2 regions of the Arthrobacter sp. MDT2-16 genome follow, and region 2 is predicted to be linked to the other one. Evidence: predicted binding sites of a transcription regulator. Region 2 holds the regulator's gene; the other holds the start of a gene.
What was found. The regulator Rex, encoded in region 2, represses fermentation and respiration genes when NADH is low (regulators of the CRP and FNR family bind a similar motif). The targets are predictions, from matches to a motif close to CTTGTGAANNNNTTCACAAG.

Region 1 (10,077 bases), 360 kb from region 2:
CGAGTTCGCCGATGGAGGAGACGCCGAGCAGGCGCATGGTGCGCTCGATCTCGTCCCGCAGGATGGCGATGGCCCGGTCCACACCCTCGCGGCCGCCGGCCATCAGCCCGTACAGGTAGGCGCGGCCGATGAGGGTGAACTTCGCGCCGAGCGCCATGGAGGCGACGATGTCGGCTCCGTTCATGATGCCGGTATCGACCATGATCGTGGCGTCGCTGCCGACCTCACGGACCACCTGCGGGAGCAGGTGGAACGGGATGGGGGCACGGTCGAGCTGGCGGCCGCCGTGGTTGGACAGGATGATCCCGTCCACGCCCATCCCGACGAGGCGGACGGAGTCCTCGACGTTCTGCACGCCCTTGATGACGATCTTCCCGGGCCACAGATCGCGGATGATGGCGAGGTCGTCGTAGCTGATCGTGGGATCCATCGCGGCGTTCAGCAGGTCTCCCACCGTCCCGCCGGTGTCGGTCAGGGACGCGAACTCCAGCTTCGGGGTGGTCAGGAAGTCGATCCACCACCAGGGCCGCGGCACCGCGTTGAGGACGGTGCCGATGGACAGCTGCGGCGGGATGGAGAATCCGTTGCGCTTGTCCCTCAGGCGGGCGCCGGCCACGGGCGTGTCGACCGTGAACATGAGCGTGTCGAAGCCGGCCTCGCCCGCCCGGCGGACGAGCTCGTAGGAGATCTCGCGCTGCCGCATGACGTACAGCTGGAACCAGTTGCGCCCGTGGGGGTTGGCCGTCTTCACGCCCTCGATCGAGGTCGTGCCGAGGGTCGAGAGGGTGAAGGGGATCCCGGCGGCGGCAGCAGCCCCTGCACCGGCGGTCTCGCCCTCGGTCTGCATGAGCCGGGTGAAGCCTGTGGGGGCGATGCCGAAGGGCAGGGCACTCGGTCCGCCGAGGATCTCGACCGAGGTGTCGACGTGCTCGGCGGGACGGAGGATCGACGGGTGGAACTCGATGTCCTCGAACGCCTGCCGCGCACGGCTCAGCGACAGCTCGCCCTCGGCGGCGCCGTCGGTGTAGTCGAAGGCGGCCTTGGGGGTTCGGCGCTTGGCGATCGTGCGCAGGTCCGCGATCGTGAGCGCCGAGTCGAGGCGCCGCTTCTTCCCGTTGAGCTCGATCTTCTTGAACTGCATCAGCTCGAGCATCTCCGCGGGCACGGGGAGTTGGCGCTTGGTCACTGGATGATCCTTTCGACTGCTGGAACTGTGCTGAGGCCGGAGGGACGGCTCGGTTCGTAGGGCACGGGCGTGACGCCCGCGACGACGAGCTGCCGGAGCTCCCGGAGGCCGCCGTCGAGCCGGCCGCCCCACCTCGCCTGGATGAGGATGTTGCCGAGTGCCGTGGCTTCGACCGGACCCGCCAGGACCCGCCGGCCGGCGGCGTCAGCCGTCAGCTGGCAGAGCAGTGCGTTCTGCGAGCCGCCCCCGACGATGTGGATGACCTCGGCGGTCGTCCCCGTGAGCCTCTCGGCGTCGGCGATGGTCCGTGCGTACCCGTGGGCGAGACTGTCGAGGATACAGCGGACGATCGCGGCCCGCTCGGTGGACAGGGCGAGCCCCGTGCGGGCGACGGCGGACACGATGCGCGCGGGCATGCTGTCCGGGGGGATGAACGAGGGGTCGTCCGGGTTGATGGTGGGTCCGCCCGCCGGCAGGGCCGCGGCGGCCGCCAGCAGGGCGGCGAGATCCGGCTCCGGCCCCTCGATGCTCCACTGCCGCAGGCATTCCTGCAGCAGCCAGAGGCCGCCGGTGTTGCGGAGGTACCTGATGGTCCCGTCCACGCCGCGCTCGTTGGTGAAGTTTGCGGCGCGGCTCTCCTCGGTGAGGATGGGCGCGTCGAGCTCGACGCCGACGAGCGACCACGTCCCCGAGGAGATGTAGGCGAAGGAGGCCGACGTCGCGGGGACCGCCGCGACGGCCGACGCGGTGTCGTGCGAGCCCACGGCCACGACCGCCGTCGCCTCCGCCAGGCCCGTGGCCCGCGCGATCCCGGGCAGCAGCCGCCCGACGACGACGCCCGGCTCGACGAGCGGCGGGAACAGCTCGGGGGACAGGCCGAGCGGACCGAAGAGATCGACCGCCCAGGTGCCGGTGGCGGCGTCGAGCAGTCCCGTGGTGGAGGCGTTCGTGGCCTCCGTGCGGCGCTCGCCGGTGAGCCGGTAGGCGAGCAGGTCGGGGATGAGCAGCGCCTGCACGCCGTCCAGCGAGCGCTCCGCAGCCAGCTGGTAGACGGTGTTGAAGCGCAGGAACTGCAGCCCGGTCCGCGCGTAGAGCCGCTCCGGGGGTACGGCCCGATGCACGACGTCGATCACCGCCTCGGTGCGCCCGTCCCGGTAGCTGAACGGCAGGTGGCGGAGCGTGCCGGCGTCGTCGACCAGCCCGTAGTCCACCGCCCAGGTGTCGATCCCGATGCTCGCGATCGTTCCACCCGTTCGGGCCGCGGCCTCGCCTGCCAGGCGGAGACCGGCCAGCACCTCGGCGAACAGAGCCTCGACGTCCCAGCGCAGGGCGCCGCCGAGGAACTGCACCCCGTTGGGGAAGCGGTGCACGGTCGTCAGCTCCGGGCCGGCGTCGGTGAGCCTCCCGAGGATCACGCGCCCGGAGGACGCCCCGATGTCGACGGCCGCGAACACCGCCGGACCACCCGTGGTCGAGCCACCGGCCATGTCAGCGCAGGAACGCGGCAGCGACGCCCGCGTCCACGGGGATGTGCAGGCCGGTGGTGTGCGAGAGCTCGGCGGAGGTCAGGACCGCCACCGCGTTGGCGACGTTCTCCGGCAGCACCTCGCGCTTGAGCAGGGTCCGCTGCGCGTAGTACTCGCCCAGCTTGTCCTCCTCCACGCCGTAGACCGCTGCCCGCTTGGCGCCCCAGCCGCCGGCGAAGATGCCCGAACCGCGGACCACGCCGTCGGGGTTAATGCCGTTGACGCGGACGCCGTAGCCACCGAGTTCGGCGGCGAGGAGGCGGACCTGGTGCGCCTGGTCCGCCTTCGTGGCGCTGTAGGCGATGTTGTTCGGGCCGGCGAACACGGAGTTCTTCGAGGAGATGTAGATGATGTCCCCGCCCATGTCCTGCTCGATCAGCACCTTCGCGGCGGCCTGCGACATGAGGAAGGAGCCCTTCGCCATGACGTTGTGCTGCAGGTCCCAGTCCTTCTCGGTGGTCTCCAGGAGCGGCTTCGAGATGGACAGCCCGGCGTTGTTGACCACGAGGTCCAGGCCGCCGAAGGCGAGGACGGCGGCCTTCACGGCCTCCAGCACCTGCGCCGGGTCCGTCACGTCCGCCTGGACGCCGATCGCGACGTCCGGACCACCGAGTTCCTCGGCGACCGTGGTGGCGCTGTCGATGTTGAGGTCGGCGATGACCACGCAGGCGCCTTCCGCGGCGAGCCGCGTGGCGATGGCCTTGCCGATGCCCGACGCCGCCCCGGTCACCAGGGCGATGCGCCCGGCATGGGACTTCGGCTTCGGCATGCGGGCGAGCTTGGCCTCCTCGAGGGCCCAGTACTCGATGCGGAACTTCTCCGCCTCGTCGATGGGGGAGTAGGTGGAGATGGCCTCGGCACCGCGCATCACGTTGATCGCGTTGAGGTAGAACTCACCGGCGACCCGGGCTGTCTGCTTGTTGGCGCCGAAGGAGAACATGCCGACGCCGGGCACCAGCACGATCGCGGGATCCGCGCCGCGCATGGCGGGGGAGTCCGGCGTGGCATGCCGGTCGTAGTAGGCGGCGTAGTCCGCGCGGTACTCGGTGTGCAGTTCGCGCAGGCGCAGCAGGCAGCTCTCGACGTCGGCGCCGGCCGGGAGGTCGAGGATCAGCGGCTTGACCTTGGTGCGGAGGAAGTGGTCGGGGCAGCTCGTGCCGAGCGCACCCAGCCGGGGGTGGTTCGCCGACGCGAGGAAGTCTAGGACGCGGGGGTCGTCGATGAAGTGGCCCACCTGCGCCCTGTCCGTGGAGGCGAGCCCTCGGATGGTCGGGGCGAGGGCGGCGGCCTTCGCGCGGCGATCTGCCTCGGGCAGCGCGGCGTAGCCCTCGAGGGCCGGTCCGAAGGGCTCCGGCCGGCCGTGCTCGGCGATGTACCGCTCGGCCGTCTCGATGATCTCCAGGGAGTTCGCCTCGGCCTCCGCGGAGGTCTCACCCCACGCGGTGATGCCGTGGCCGCCGAGGATCGTGCCGATGGCCTCGGGGTTCGCGGCCTTGATCGCGGCGATGTCGAGCCCGAGCTGGAAACCGGGACGACGCCAGGGCACCCAGACGACCTTCGACCCGAAGACGGTGGAGGTGAGCGCCTCACCGTCCGCGGCCGTCGCGACAGCGATGCCCGAGTCGGGGTGGAGGTGGTCCACATGGGCTGCGTCGACGAGGCCGTGCATGGCCGTGTCGATGGAGGGTGCCGCCCCGCCCTTGCCGTGCAGGGTGTAGTCGAACGCGGCGACCATCTCGTCCTCGCGCTCCACGCCCGGGTAGACGCTCTGGAGGGCGCGCATGCGGTCGAGGCGGAGGACCGCGAGTCCTGACTCCTTCAGCGTCCCGAGGTCACCGCCGGAGCCCTTGACCCAGAGCAGCTCGACGTCCTCGCCGGTCACCGGGTCGACCCCCCTGCCCTTTGCCGAGGTGTTGCCGCCGGCGTAGTTCGTGTTCCGCTTGTCGGCGCCCAGCCGGTTGGAGCGCTCGATGAGCTCACCGACCGTGGGGTTGGTCGAGGTGGTCATGGGTCCCGTCGTCGTCGTCACTGTCATGCTCCCCATCCGGCCTGCTGGCCGCCCTGTCGTTCGGTGTTGATCCTGTCCTGGTAGCCGGTCTCCCGGTAGGCCGCCATCGGGTCGGCGGGCAGGCCCTTCGACTCGCGCCACTGCGCCAGGGCGGGCCGCACATCCGTGTAGAAGGCGTCCATCAGGATGGCGTTGGCGCCCAGGACGTCGCCGGACTGCTGCGCCGCGGTGAGCGCGGGGCGGTCGACGAGCAGCGCGCGCGCCGTCATCTCCTGCACGTTCAGCACCGAGCGGATCTGGCCGGGGATCTTCTCCTCGAGGTTGTGGCACTGGTCCAGCATCAGCGCGATCCCGCTCGACGGGTCGAGGCCTCCGCCGCGGACCACCTCGGCCATGATGCGGAAGAGCTGGAACGGGTCGGCGGCCCCCACGATGAGGTCGTCGTCGGCGTAGAAGCGCGAGTTGAAGTCGAAGGAGCCGAGCTTCCCGAGGCGGATGAGCTGCGCCACGATGAACTCGATGTTGGTCCCCGGGGCGTGGTGGCCGGTGTCGAGGCAGACGAGCGCCTTCTCGCCGAGCTGCAGGCAGTGCGCGTAGGAGGTGCCCCAGTCGGGGACGTCCGTGTGGTAGAACGCCGGCTCGAAGAACTTGTACTCGAGCACGAGCCGCTGGTCCTCGCCGAGGCGGTCGTAGACCTTCCGCAGCGAGTCCTGGAGCCAGTCCTGACGGGAGCGCATGTCCGCCTGGCCGGGGTAGTTCGAGCCGTCGGCGAGCCAGATCTTCAGGTCCCGGGAACCGGTGACGTTCATGACCTCGATGCACTCGTACATGTGGTCGATCGCCTTGTTCCGCACGGCGGCGTCGCTGTGGGTCAGGCTGCCGAACTTGTAGTCGTCGTCCTGGAAGGTGTTGCTGTTGATGGTGCCCAGCCGCACGCCGTGGTCAGCCGCGTGGGAGGCCAGGATCCCGTAGTCGTCCACCTTGTCCCAGGGGATGTGCAGTGCGACGCTCGGGGCGAGACCGGTCAGCTTGTTGACCATGCCCGCGTCGGCGATCTTCTCCTCGACGGTGCGGGGAGTGCCGGGGGTCGCGAACACCTTGAAACGTGTTCCGGAATTGCCGTAGGCCCAGGAGGGAACCTCGATGGCGAGCTGATCCAGCTCCGCGGCGATGTCGTCGATGACAGTCATGTACTCTCTCCAGCGTCGGAAGGGTGAGCGGCCGCTGCATGCTCCGTGGCACCGCGGGCGGCGAATATTCGGGTGTCGTCACCTGCCCGGAACGGGCCGGGAAGCGACGAGAGGATCGTCGTGCTTTTGAATCGTTTCATTAGCACGTTTCAAAGTTATCCTTGCTCCAGACCGAGTGTCAACAGTCCTGCCGGTCCGGCCGAACCACGGCCGGACCCGAGCGTCGAGGTAGTCGAGGGAACCATGGAGAGCCGACCCGTCAGCATCAAGGACGTCGCCGACCGGGCAGGGGTGGCGGTGGGCACGGTGTCCAACGTGCTGAACCATCCCGCACGCGTCTCGTCCGCCACCCGTGAGCGTGTCCAGGGCGCGATCGACGCGCTCGGCTTCGTGCGGAACGACGCCGCCCGGCAGCTCCGGGCGGGCCAGAGCCGCACCATCGGGCTCGTCGTGCTCGACGTCGGCAACCCGTTCTTCTCCTCCCTCGCCCGCGCCGCGGAGGACTGCGCGGCCGAGAACGGCAGCACCGTGGTGCTCGGCGACAGCGGCCAGGACGCCGATCGCGAGGCCCGCTACATCGACGTCTTCGAGCAACAGCGCGTCCAGGGCATGCTCATCTCCCCGGTCGGCGATGTAGGGCCCCGCGTCGAGGCCCTGCGCACGCGCGGGATGCCGGTGGTGCTGGTGGACCGCACCGATGCGCAGCGGCGCTGCAGCTCGGTGTCCGTGGACGACGTCGCCGGAGGCTACATGGCGGTACGCCACCTCCTCGACGCGGGACGGCGGCGCATCGTGTTCGTGGGGACCCGGGCCGACTACCGCCAGGTGGCCGATCGGCTCGCCGGCGCGCGCCAGGCGGTCGAGGAGCACGACGGCGCGGTCCTCGAGGTCGTCGAGGCCGGGGCCATGACGGTCCTCGCCGGCCGCGACGTCGGCGACGGGATCGCCCAGCGACCCAGGGGGGAACTGCCCGACGGCGTCTTCTGCGCCAACGACCTCCTCGCGATCGGCGTCATGCAGGCTGTGCTGATGATCCACGGCCTGCGGATCCCCGAGGACATCGCCCTCATCGGGTATGACGACATCGACTTCTCGGCCTCCGCGGTGGTCCCGCTGTCGAGCGTCCGCAAGCCGACCACGCTCATGGGGAGAACCGCCGTCGAGCTCCTCCTCGAGGAGATCGAGGGCCCGGCATCGCGGCGCCGCCAGGTCATCTTCGACCCGGAGCTCGTGGAGCGCGGCAGCACCCGGGCGGTGGTCGGCGCCGTCGGCTGACTCCGCGGCACCCGAGGTCACAGGTCGGTCTCGGGCTGTTGACGGTGATGTGGGTCACGCCTACTATTCGAGGTGAACCGATGCTCTGAAACGATTCATTTTTCCTGAGGAGTCGCAGTGACGCACTTCGACGGTGGCAGCGAAGCCACAGATCCGACCGCTCCGGAGCGGGCCTCGGTCCTGAGCCTCAGGGGAGCGCTGAAGACCTTCGGGCCTGTGGTGGCCCTCGCTGACGGCACCATCGACCTCGCCGCCGGTGAGATCCACGCGCTGGTCGGTGAGAACGGGGCGGGCAAGTCCACGCTCGTGAAGATCCTCGCCGGGGTGCACCAGCCCGACGCCGGTGAGTTCCTCGTGGCGGGGCGGGCCGTCAGCTTCCGCAACGTCGCCGACAGCAAGGCCGCCGGCATCTCGGTCATCTACCAGGAACCCACCCTCTTCCCCGATCTCACGGTGGCCGAGAACATCTTCATCGGGCGCCAGCCGAAGGGCCGCTTCGGCCTCATCAGCCGCCTCGAGATGCGCCGGCGCGCCAAGGAGCTGTTCGACCAGCTCGGCGTCCCGATCGACCCGGACCGCGTGGCGGAAGGCCTGTCCATCGCCGACCAGCAGATCATCGAGATCGCCAAGGCCATCTCCCTGGACGCCCGCGTGCTGGTCATGGACGAGCCCACGGCGGCGCTCAGCGGCGTCGAGGTGGAGCGCCTGTTCGCCGTCGCCCGCCGCCTGCGCGACGCCGGCAGCGGCATCCTCTTCATCTCCCACCGCTTCGACGAGGTCTTCGGACTGTGCGACCGCATCACCGTCATGCGCGACGGCACCTACATCGCCACGCACGAGACGGATGCGACGTCGGTCGAGGCGATCGTCCGCGAGATGGTGGGCCGCGACATCGACGCCCTGTTCCCCAAGACCGAGACGCAGGCGGGTGAGGTCGTCCTGCGTGTCCGCGGACTGACCCGGCCCGGTGTCTTCCACGACATCGACTTCGAGGTGCGCGCAGGCGAGATCGTGGCACTCTCGGGCCTCGTGGGGGCCGGGCGCACCGAGGTGGCCCGGGCGGTCTTCGGCATCGACCGCTACGAGTCGGGCACCGTCGAGATGTCCGGGCGGCCGCTGCGGCACAGGGACCCCCGCGCCGCGATCGACGCCGGGATCGGCTTCGTCCCGGAGGACCGGCGCAAGCAGGGACTCGTCATGGACCTGTCCGTCGAGCGCAACACCGCCCTGACGCTCCGGCACTCGCTCGCACGCTTCGGCGTCATCAGCGCCCGCGCCGAGCGTGCGGCCGCCGAGACGTGGGGCAGGCGCCTGCAGGTGAAGGCCGGTTCTCCCGAGCACGCCGTCTCCACCCTGTCCGGTGGCAACCAGCAGAAGGTGGTCCTCGCGAAATGGCTCGCGACGGATCCGAAGCTGCTCATCGTCGACGAACCCACCCGCGGGATCGACGTCGGCACGAAGGCGGAGGTGCACCGGCTCCTGTCCGAGCTCGCCGGGCGGGGGATCGCGATCCTCATGATCTCCTCCGAGCTCCCCGAGGTGCTGGGCATGGCCGACCGCGTGCTGGTCATGCGCGAGGGCCGGATCACCGGCCACCTCGACCGGTCCGAGGCCACCGCCGAGACCGTCATGCACGCAGCCACCGCATCCCTGGAGTCCTCGCGATGAGCCTCGACCGCACGGTAGGCGCGGCTCCCGCGCACCCCACCCCCGGGCACTCCCGTCCTTCGCCGCTCGCCTCCTTCCTCAGGCTCCGCGAACTCCCGGTGATCCTCGCCCTCGTGATCCTCGTGGCGGTGACCGCGGCCCTCAACCCGCTGTTCCTCAGCGAGCAGGGCATCAAGGACCTCCTGCTCAACGCGACCATCCTGATGATCCTCGCCGTCGGCCAGACCCTCGTGATCATCACCCGGAACATCGACCTGTCGGTGGGTTCCATCCTCGGACTCGTGGCCTTCGGCACCGGCAGCATCTTCGTGGCCGCCCCGAACCTGCCGATCATCGCGGTGTTCGTGCTCGGCATGCTGTTCGGCGCGGTGCTCGGAGCCCTGAACGGCCTGCTGATCACCATCGCGAAGGTCCCGGCCCTCGTCATCACGCTCGGCACCCTGTACATCTTCCGCGGCATCAACAACGCCTGGGCGGGCGGGACCCAGTACTTCGCCGGTGACCGCCCCGAGGCGTTCGGCAACCTGTCCGTGGACACGATCCTCGGGTTCCCCGTGATCACCCTGATCGCCGTCGTCGTCGTCGCGATCGTCGCGGTGTACATGCTCGGGACCAGACCCGGCCGCGACCTCTACGCCATCGGCTCCGACCCCGACGCCGCCCGGCTCTTCGGCATCCCCGTCACCCGCCGGGTCCTCCTCGCCTTCGTGGTGAACGGCCTGCTGGCCGGACTGGCGGGCGTGCTGTACGCCAGCCGCTTCAACTCGGTGGGCGCGACGACGGGCTCCGGACTCGAGCTCGACGTCGTCGCAGCGGCCGTGGTGGGCGGCGTCGCGATCTTCGGCGGCAGCGGCACCGTGGTGGGCGCCACGATCGGCGCCCTCCTGCTGACCACCATCACCAGCGCCCTGACGGCCCTGCGGGTGGACAAGTTCTGGCAGCAGGCCATCGTGGGCATCCTCATCCTCGCGGCCGTGGTCATCGACCGCATCGCCAGCGTGCGGTCGGCCCGCAAGCTGCGCATAGCGGAGGCCCGCAATGTCTGATCCGTCGCGTTCCCGGACCGCCGTCGATCCCGAGCAGGGCCCGACGGAGAAACCAGTGAGAGGCAAGCGCATGGCCGCCCCAGGTACGAGGACCTCCGAGGAGAAGAGCACGCGCCGGCCCGCCGCGGGGAAGGCGGACACCACCAAGGTGCTCGCCGTCCCCAAGGGCCGCACGGGC
Region 2 (10,077 bases):
TGTCGGGACGCGCGTAGGTGAAGTCCTCGCCCGGCGACTTCACCCCGACCACCGTGACGCCGTACTTGGAACGCACGGAGGACTCCGCGAGGGTGAAGCCCTGTGTCTCCTTGGGCGGGTACATCTTCACGATCGCGAAGCCGTCGTCGAACTCGATGAAGTCCAGCATCCGGCCGCCCACGAGGTGAGCGGCGCGCTGCCCGGCGTCGGCCTCGGGGTAGATCACGTGGTTGGCGCCGATGCGCTTGAGGATCTTGCCGTGGGAGGGCGTGATGGCCTTGACCCAGAGGTGGTCGATGCCGAGGTCCACGAGGTTGGCCGTGATCAGCACACTGGACTCGATCGAGGTGCCCACTCCCACGACGGCGGCCGAGAACTCCTGGGCGCCGAGCTGGCGGAGCGAGTCGAGGTTCGTCGCATCGGCCTCGACCACGTGGGTGAGGATGCCTGCGAACTTCTGCACGAGCTGCGGGTCCCGCTCGATTGCGAGCACTTCGCGGCCCTGCCGCACGAGCTGTTCGGCGGTGGCCGCGCCGAAGCGGCCGAGGCCGATCACGAGGACGGGTGCGTTGTGGGCGGGTCTTTCAGCCAATGATCGGCCTCTCGTCTGGGTAGCGGTAGAGCGTGCTGCGTTGCCTCAGCGCGAGGGCCGAGGCGAGGGTGATGGTGCCCATGCGCCCTGCGAACATCAGGGCGGACAGGACGTACTTGCCCTCCGGCGGCAGTTCCGCGCTGAGGTTGGTACTGAGGCCGCAGGTCGCGAAGGCGGAGATGACCTCGAACACCACCTTGTCGAGCGGCTCGTCCGTCATGCGCAGCAGCAGGCCGCTGCCGATCAGGACGAGCGTGGCGCCCATGAAGATGACCGAGATGGCCACGCGCATCACCCCGGAGGGGATGGTCCGGCCCCACGCGCGGACGTCCGCGTCACCGCGGGCCTCGGCCACGATGGCGAGGAACATGACGGCGATGGTGGTCACCTTGATCCCGCCGGCGGTGGAGGCGGAACCCCCGCCTGCGAACATGAGGGCGTCCGTCAGGAGCATCGTCGTCGTCGTCATGTCGTTCTGGTCCACGAGGTTGAACCCGCCGGAGCGGGTCATGACCGAGGCGAAGAGAGCATGGATGGACTTGTCGACGACGCCGAGGTTCGCGATGGTGCGGTCGTTCTCCCACTCGAGGAAGCCCCAGGCGAAGGTCCCGGCCACCAGGAGGATCAGCGACACCGACACCGTGAGCTTGGCGTGCAGCGTCCACTTGCTGAAGCGGTGGCGCACCTGGACGAGGACCATGATCACCGGGAAGCCGAGGCTGCCCAGGAACACCCCGACCATGAGCGGGGTCAGGATCCACAGGTCCGTCTCGTAGGGCACCAGGCCATCGCTGTGGGGGGTGAAACCGGCGTTGTTGAAGGCGGAGATGGAGTAGAAGATGCCGTGCCAGAGCGCCTGCCACCAGGGTTCCCCGAGGATCATGAACCGGGGGATCAGGACGACGGCGAGGACGATCTCGATCAGCACCGACGTGGTGATGACGATCCGCAGGAGCGTGCCGATCTCGCCGAGGCGGCTGGCGTTGTTCAGCGCTTCCTGGGCCAGCAGTTTGCCGCGCACGCCGAGCCGCTTGCTCACGATCAGCGCGAGGAGGGAGGCGAGGGTCAGGGTGCCCAGTCCGCCGATGAAGATGCCGAGCAGGATCACCAGCTGGCCGAAGAAGGACCAGTGCGTGGCGGTGGACACGACGGTGAGGCCCGTGACGCACACCGCCGACACCGCGGTGAAGAAGGCGTCGTGCAGGGGTGTGACCTGCCGGTCGCTGGACGCCACGGGCAGGCTCAGCAGCACCGTGAAGACGAGGATGACAGCGGTGAAGATGAGGAGGGCGAGGCGTGCGGGTGAGCTGTTCGCGAAGGAGTCGATGAAGTCCCGGATCGAGGCCAGCAGCCTGACGTACCCGTTCCGATCGTCCTTCAGCCACCGTGGCTGTTGACTTAGCATTGACGCCCGCTCTGCCCCGTTTGCTGGTCCTTCCGCCGAAGCGGGCCGAAAAAAATACTTCCTGCAGTAGTAAAGCACTCTCCCGGCGCGCGACACCGGAATATCGCCCATCGCGTAGCCTTGCTGCAATGTCTACGCACTCCGGGTCCGCGGTTCCCCTCCAGGTCGTCTGGGACGAATCCATGCTGTCCTACGACTTCGGCGGCCAGCACCCCATGAACCCGGAGAGACTGCATCTCACCGCCCGGCTCATGCGCGAGTGCGGCCTGCTCGATCTCCGGCAGGTGGCGGTCGCCCCTCCGTTCGTCGCCTCCGACGAGGAGCTGGCGACGGTCCACAGCGCGGACTACATCAGCGCGGTGCGGCACGTGAGCAGCAACCCGGACGCCTCCGATGCAGCCAAGGGTCTCGGCACCGAGGACAACCCGGCGTTCGCCGGCATGCACGAGGCCAGTGCCCGCCTCGCGGGCGGCTCGCTCGCCGCTGCCGAGGCGCTGCTGCAGGGCACGGCCGTGCGGGCGGTCAACTTCGGCGGGGGGATGCACCATGCCGCCCGGTCGCGGGCCAGTGGGTTCTGCATCTACAACGACACGGCGGCCTCGATCCAGCGTCTGCTCGACCGCGGTGCGCAGCGGGTCCTCTACGTCGACGTCGACGCCCATCACGGAGACGGTACGCAGAGCATCTTCTGGGACGACCGCCGCGTCCTCACCATCTCCCTGCACGAGACGGGCATGAGTCTCTTCCCCGGGACGGGGTTCGCCAACGAGACCGGGGGGCCCGGCGCCGAGGGGTATGCGGTGAATGTCGCCCTGCCCACGCTGTCCGGGGATGCGGCGGTCCTGAGGGCGTTCCACGCCGTCGTGCCGCAGCTGGCGGAGGCCTTCGCGCCGGACGTCATCGTGAGCCAGCACGGGTGCGACTCCCACCGCGAGGATCCCCTCACCAACCTGCGGGTCAGCGTCGACGCCCAGCACGCGATGATGCTGGGCGTGCGGGAGCTCGCGGACCGCCTCTGCGGAGGACGATGGATCGCCACCGGCGGCGGCGGGTACGCCCTCACCAGCGTGGTGCCGCGCTCCTGGGCCCTGCTCGTGGCCGTCGCGGCCGAAGCGGCGACCGGACCGAGGACCCCGGTCCCCGCCGCCTGGCGGGAGTACGTGCTCGAGCGGCACGGCGTGGACACCCCGGGCCTCATGGGTGACGGGGCGGACACCTGGTGGCGTTCCTGGGAGGTCGGCTACGACCCGAACGACGACCTGGACCGCACCGTGATGGCCACGCGGAAGGCGGTCTTCCCGCTGCACGGCCTCGACCCCTGGTTCGACTGACCCGCCTTCCGACGCATGATGCCGTCGGGCGTATATATCGCTAGGGTGGGCGGATGGGAATCGATGATGTATTCGCCGTCATCGCCGAAGGCACGCGCAGGCAGATCCTCAGGACCCTGCGTGACGGCGACAGGGCGGTGGGGGAGCTCGTGATCGAGCTGCAGGTGAGCCAGCCGACGGTGTCCAAGCACCTCAAGGTCCTGCGTGAGGCGGGACTGGTGACGATGAGGGCCCAGGGCCAGAAGCGCTACTACTCACTGGACACCGCACCCCTCGGCCACGTGCGCGAGTGGCTCGCCGGATTCGACGCGGAGGGTTCATCCGGTCCCGCCCCGGGAGTTCCCGACACAGGGCAGCAGGACCGGGCCGGATCGGCGCTGGAGACGGTGTCCGGGGCGATCGCGGCGGCGGATCCGGACGCGGCGGAAGCCGAGGTGCTGGCCACCGAGGTCCTCGTGGCACCGGAACCCGCCGGGGTCGACGCCCCGAGGCCCCCCATCGGCAGGACCATGGGCCGGGCGGCCGAGCGGGCCGCGGACCTGCTCTCGCAGTTGCGGCGCCGTCGCGACCCCTCCTCGTAGCAGTCCTGATGCGGAGATGCACGGGCTGCCCGTCTCTTTCACTTGGATAACATCAGCCACTACAGTGGATCCTTAGGCGGATCATCCCCGTGCCACAAGGCGACACGCCGAGCGGTCGCTCGAGGGGTACGCTCCTCGATGCCGGTCGGGTGAAGCCTTGGCCCCCATGTGAAGGAAAAGTGGTGTGATGGCGGACGGGAACAACTTCTCGGATGTGCAGTTCCTGACGGTCGCGGAAGTGGCCGATCTCCTGCGCGTATCGAAGATGACCGTGTACCGGCTCGTCCACGCCGGGGACCTGCCGGCCGTTCAGTTCGGCCGCTCCTACCGCGTCCCCGAATCCGCCGTGGGCGAGTTCCTCCGCAACGCCCAGGTGGACGGCCAGACGGAGAGCGCTTGAGCCGCTGGTGGCCGTCCGGTCCGTTCTCCAAACGGATGTACCCTGTTAAGGAGCGTTTTGGGCGGGCTTCTCGCCCGCTCGACTTATTGCATCATCCGGGCAACTGCCAGCAGGCACACGCCATTCGCCACCAGTGCGGGTCTCCGGCTTCCGGCCGTGGTCCGTGCTGGCACCACGACAGTCTGTGAGGACTCTATGGGTTCAGTTATCAAGAAGCGCCGCAAGCGTATGGCCAAGAAGAAGCACCGCAAGCTGCTTCGCAAGACGCGCCACCAGCGCCGCAACAAGAAGTAGCCAGCATCCGGCGTCACGCCGGAGCCGACCGGCCCGGATCTCCGCCCTCGTGGCAGGGGAGCCGGGCCGTCGTCGTTCCCGGGGTGGGCGGCTGCCGGCCCGTCAGCGGCTCCTGAACCGTGAGAAGCCGCGCCACAGCCCGTAGATGGAGCCGGCGACGGTGGCCGCGCGCAGCCCGAACGTCGCCGCGCGGCGGCCGCTGCGGAAGTCGTAGACCGGCCAGTTGTTGGCCCGCGCGTGGCGTCGGAGCCTGCTGTCGGGGTTGATGGCCACGGGGTGGCCGACGACGGTCAGCAGGGGGATGTCGTTGTAGGAGTCGCTGTAGCCCCAGCAGCGTGCGAGGTCGAGGTCCTCGCGTTCCGCGAGTTCCAGCACGGCGGCGGCCTTGGCGGGCCCGTGCAGGAACTCGCCCACCAGCTTGCCCGTGTAGAGACCCTCCGCGACCTCGCCCACCGTGCCGAGGGCGCCGGTCAGCCCGAGGCGGCTGGAGATGACGCCCGCCACCTCCACCGGCGTTCCCGTCACGAGCCAGACCTGGCGGCCGGAGGAGAGGTGCTGCTCGGCCAGGGCGCGGGCGCCGGGCCAGATCTTCGACGCGATCATCTCGTCGTAGACCTCCTCACCGAGCGCCAGGATGTCCTCGTGGGCGATGCCGATCGCGAAGGCGAGCGCCGCGTCCCGCACCGAGTTGACGTCCGTCATGGTCTCGCCGCGCATGATGAACCGCAGCTGCTTCCACGCGAGGCCGGCGGCGAACCGCAGGGTGAACGCCCTCCGCTGGTACATCTTGCGGGCCACGTGGAACAGGCTCGCGCCACGCATCAGTGTGTTGTCGACGTCGAAGAACGCCGCTTCGCCCTGCGACGGTACCGGCGGCTCTGGGAGGGGCTGCGTGCCCCGGGCGGCGTCCGGCATGTTCCGAGTGTAGTTGTTCGCCCCCGGGCCCCCGCTGCGGCGCGGCGGTACGCTGGGAGCATGAAATCACCCGCCGAGATGCCGGGTCCGGGCGTCGTGCTCCTGACCCGCCCCGAGTGCCACCTCTGCGAGGACGCTCGGAACGTCGTCGCGCGCGTGACAGCCGATGTCGGGGTGGGCTGGCAGGAGCTGTCGGTCACCCAGGCGCCCGCGCTCGGGGTGCGGTTCGCCGAGGAGTTGCCCGTCCTGTTCATTGACGGCGTGCAGCGCGATTTCTGGTCCATCGACGAGGCCAGGCTGCGTCGGCTCCTGTCGCGGCCGCCGGGCGGCTGAGCCCTGGGCGGGCGCCGCTTCACCGGCTTGGTGGCCCCGCGCCGTCGGCATACAGTGGTGATACTCCCGCCCCGACGACGAGGTCCGGAGTATCCGCCCGTCCATCGCGGACGGTGGCGCTAGCGACGGAGCCGATGACAGTGACAACGCCGGACATGCCAGGCCTACGCCCCGTGGGTGACGGGGCACGCCACATCCCGCCCGCGTCGGTGGCCCGCCTCACCATCTACCTGAGGGCACTCAACTCCCTCCTTGCCGAGGGGACCGAACGCGTGTCCTCCGAGGAGCTGGCGGACGCCGCCGGCGTGAACTCGCCGATGCTGCGGAAGGACCTCTCCTACCTCGGGTCCTACGGCACGCGCGGAGTCGGCTACGACGTCCAGGTCCTCAACCGGCAGATCTCGATCGCGCTCGGACTGACCCTCGACTGGCGCGTGGCCATCATCGGTGCGGGCAACCTCGGCCGCGCGCTCGCAGGGTACTCGGGGTTCGTGTCGCGGGGATTCGAGATCGTGGCGCTCTTCGACGCGGACCAGCTGGTCGTCGGCACCGAGGTCGGGTACCTGCGGGTCAGTGCGATCAGCGAGCTGGAAGCGGTGCTGGAGCGGACGCGGACCAATATGGCGGTCCTCTCGGTGCCCGGGTCCGTGGCGCAGGAACTGTGCGACAGGCTCGTGGCCGCCGGCATCTCGAGCATCCTCAGCTTCGCGCCCGTGGTGCTGCAGGTGCCGCCGCACGTCCAGCTGCGCAAGGTGGACATGTCCACGGAGCTGCAGATCCTCGCCTACCACGCGCAGAGGGCGCAGGAGCCGGACCTCGGTCCGATCTCCCGCGCCCAGTAGGAAGCGCGGCCGCCCGGCTCAGTACCCGAGCCTCTGCGGCGCGAAGTAGGGCCGTGCGGGCTTGAGGTAGGTCATCACGACGCCGGCGGCCCCGACCAGCATCACGAGCACGCTGAGCGCCATCGACAGCGCCGGTGTCTCGGGCATCGTCTGCCCGCCGGCCGCGGCCGCCTGACTCGCGAGCGGCAGCAGGAGCAGGGTGCCGAGCGTGATCACCACGTTCAGCGCGGCGAGCACGGTCGCGGTGATGCGCGCCCAGTTCTGGCCCTTGCGGATGAAGATCGCGAGGACCACGTAGACGGCAGCGAAGAGGACGGCGAAGACCACCGTCAGCCCCAGACCGAACGACGCGCCGGCCACGTCGGGCACCTCGGTGGTCAGGGCGGAGATGAGCGAGGACAGCAGGTAGAGCACGCCCGCAGCCAGGATCAGGTAGTAGGCCCTCATGACCTCCCTGGGTGCCGGCCCCTTCTCCACGGGTCCGGCAGCGCCGGCCGACGTGGGATAGGCATAGCCCGAGGGCTGAGCCGCCTGGTAGCCGTAGGGGCTCTGCTGGCTGTACGGGCCCGGCTGGCTGCTCCCGTCCGCGCCGGGCGGGTTCCATCCCCGGCCGTCGTTCTGTCCGGTTCCCGGGTTGTCCTGTGGCGTGCTCATCGCGGCGTCCTCCGTTGCGCTCTCATTCGGTCATCCTTCCGCCGGTGCCCCCATGGACGCGCCCAGCGTGGATGGGGTCGCTGCAAGACTAAGTTCGTCGGCCACCGGAGACAACAGGGCTCGACGCAGACGGCCGGCGCCGTCGGGAGGACGGCGCCGGCCAGGGCGTGGAAGGGGCGGCGCGGGGCCGCCTCATGTCGGTGTGGGACGGGTCAGACAGCGACGGCGGCAGGTGCCACGAATGCCGCGTCGATCGTGATGGTCACCTTGTCGCCCACGAGGACGCCGCCGGCTTCGAGGGCTGCGTTCCAGGTGAGGCCGAAGTCCTTGCGGGAGATGCTCGTCGAGGCGGAGACGCCGGCGCGGGTGGCGCCGAAGGGGTCCACTGCCACGCCGTTGAACTCGGCGTCGAGGACCACGGGGCGGGTGATGCCGCGGATGGTGAGGTCACCGTTGATCCGGTAGGTCTCGCCCGAGCCCTCGTGCGAGGTGGACACGAACGTCATTTCGGGGAACTCCTCGACGTCGAAGAAGTCCGCGCCCTTGACGTGGGCGTCGCGGTTCTCGTCGCCGGAGGTGAAGGATGCGGTCCGGATGGTCGCCGAGATGCTGGAATCCTCGAGGGAGGACCCTACGGTGAGGGAGGCGTCGACGTCGCGGAAGGCGCCGCGCACCTTGCTGATGCCGGCGTGGCGGACGCTGAAGCCGACCTCGCTGTGCGCGGGATCGAAGGACCAGGTGCCGGTGGTGAGGCTGGAGGGAACGGTCATGATGAACTCCTGTGAGGCTGAGCGGTGGGTACGGGATAGATAAGCATGCGTATGCATGTTTTATTCCACACTTTCCTCAAAGGTTCAACTGAACGCCCTCAGCAGAAGGAATCGGAGCGATTCGCTCTCGTGTACGCGCATGCGGGAAACTGGGAGGATGCAGCGATCAACCGTCCACCTGGTGCGCCACGGTGAGGTCCACAACCCCGACGGCGTCCTCTACGGACGGCTTCCCGAGTTCCATCTCTCCGAGCTGGGGCGCCGCATGGCCGCCCAGATGGCCGACCACTTCGAACGGCGGCGGGACGACGGCGCCAATATCGTGCACCTCGTGGCGTCCCCGCTCACCCGTGCCCAGGAGACCGCGCAGCCGGTCGCGGACGCGCTCGGTCTCGGCATCACCACCGACGAGCGCATCATCGAGGCGGAGAACCGCTTCGAGGGCATGTCGCGGATCCGGAGCAGGCTCCGCCAGCCCCGCTACTGGCCTCTCCTCGTCAACCCGTTCCGGCCCTCGTGGGGAGAGCCCTACACCCGGCAGGCCGAGCGCGTCCTCGCAGGAGTGCAGGATGCACGCCGGCAGGCCATCGAGCTGGCCGGGGATGCCCCGGACCGGCCCGCCGAAGCCATCCTCGTCAGTCACCAGCTCCCGATCTGGGTCACGCGGCTCGCCGCGGAGAACAGGCGCCTGTGGCACGACCCCCGGCAGCGCGAATGCACCCTCACCTCCATCACGTCGCTCGAGTTCGTGGGCGACACGATCCAGCGTGTGAGCTACGTCGAGCCGTGTGCCGATCTGCTGCCCGGTGCGGCGAATGTCCCCGGGGCGTAATAGAATTACTACACGACGTAGAAATCAACGGAAGAAGCCGTGACACCAAGCAGCCGTCCCCCGAAGCGCCGGTTCCTGCTCAAGCTGGGCATGGCGCTGGCCTTCACCGTGCCGGTTGCCCTCGGAGCCACGTCCTGCGCCGCCGAGGACCCCCTCGCGCAGCAGGCCGCCGCGGGCGACGGCAAGAACTACATCGCGGGCGACGGATCGGTCACCGAGTACGCCGAGAGGGGAGAGCCGGTCGAGGTCTCCGGTGCGCTGTTCGACGGCACGTCCGTGTCCAGCGCCGACTGGAAGGGCCAGGTCACCGTCCTCAACTTCTGGTACGCCTCCTGTGCCCCCTGCCGCGAGGAGGCGCCCGACCTCGTCTCGCTCCATGACGAGTACGAGCCGCAGGGCGCCGCCTTCTACGGCGTGAACATCCGGGACGAGCGTGCGACCGCCGAGGCGTTCGAGCGCAGCTTCGACATCCCCTACGCCAGCTTCGACGACAAGGACGGCCGGGTGCTGCTCGACATGACGCAGTACGTGCCGCCGCAGGCGGTCCCCACGACGATCGTCCTCGACCGCGAGGGACGGGTCTCCGCGCGGATCCTCGGGCTCGCGGACCGCGGCACACTCAAGGCCCTGATCAGCGATGCCCTCGCCGAGTAGCGCGTCGGCCGCGCCCCGCCCATGAGCCTCCTGGCCGCCCCGCAGGCAGGATCGCTCATCGCGTCCGTGCCACTCGCCGCCGGGAACGGCTTCGCCGACACCGTCCTCAACGGCTCGATGCTCCTCGCCCTGCCGGTCGCCCTGCTGGCCGGCCTGGTGTCCTTCGCCTCGCCCTGCGTCCTGCCACTGGTGCCCGGCTACCTCGGGTACGTCACCGGGCTGACCGGCGTGGACCTCGAGAAGCAGAGGAGGGGTCGCATGGTGGCCGGCATCGGCCTGTTCGTCCTCGGGTTCTCGGCGGTGTTCATGGCCTACGGCACGCTGTTCGGGCAGCTCGGATCCTTCCTGCGCGTCTCGCAGGGATGGCTCATCCAGGTGTTCGGCGTCGTCGTGATCCTGCTGGGCGTCGTCTTCATGGGCGGCCTCTCCTGGTTCCAGCGGGAGAGCCGGGTGCACGCCAGGGTTCCGGCAGGA

Region 1: rhaI (L-rhamnose isomerase) is a predicted target of Rex. The motif match lies at 6,034-6,053, and genes of this name have one in related genera.

The regions. Positions count from the first base shown of each region.
Region 1 is NZ_JBTNDP010000001.1:754,639-764,715, reverse strand. Features, by position in the region: gene ACX80N_RS03750 (alpha-hydroxy acid oxidase) at 1-1,186, opposite strand, end outside; gene ACX80N_RS03745 (rhamnulokinase) at 1,183-2,673, opposite strand; gene ACX80N_RS03740 (bifunctional aldolase/short-chain dehydrogenase) at 2,675-4,747, opposite strand; gene rhaI (L-rhamnose isomerase) at 4,744-5,910, opposite strand; gene ACX80N_RS03730 (LacI family DNA-binding transcriptional regulator) at 6,154-7,185, shown strand; gene ACX80N_RS03725 (sugar ABC transporter ATP-binding protein) at 7,303-8,853, shown strand; gene ACX80N_RS03720 (ABC transporter permease) at 8,850-9,899, shown strand; gene ACX80N_RS03715 (ABC transporter permease) at 9,970-10,077, shown strand, end outside.
Region 2 is NZ_JBTNDP010000001.1:398,203-408,279, reverse strand. Features, by position in the region: gene ACX80N_RS02030 (potassium channel family protein) at 1-592, opposite strand, end outside; gene ACX80N_RS02025 (TrkH family potassium uptake protein) at 585-1,997, opposite strand; gene ACX80N_RS02020 (acetoin utilization protein AcuC) at 2,126-3,328, shown strand; gene ACX80N_RS02015 (ArsR/SmtB family transcription factor) at 3,382-3,909, shown strand; gene ACX80N_RS02010 (helix-turn-helix domain-containing protein) at 4,097-4,309, shown strand; gene ACX80N_RS02005 (30S ribosomal protein bS22) at 4,505-4,603, shown strand; gene ACX80N_RS02000 (HAD family hydrolase) at 4,706-5,518, opposite strand; gene ACX80N_RS01995 (glutaredoxin family protein) at 5,579-5,851, shown strand; gene ACX80N_RS01990 (redox-sensing transcriptional repressor Rex) at 5,986-6,693, shown strand; gene ACX80N_RS01985 (hypothetical protein) at 6,712-7,347, opposite strand; gene ACX80N_RS01980 (YceI family protein) at 7,560-8,117, opposite strand; gene ACX80N_RS01975 (histidine phosphatase family protein) at 8,275-8,949, shown strand; gene ACX80N_RS01970 (TlpA family protein disulfide reductase) at 9,040-9,603, shown strand; gene ACX80N_RS01965 (cytochrome c biogenesis CcdA family protein) at 9,721-10,077, shown strand, end outside.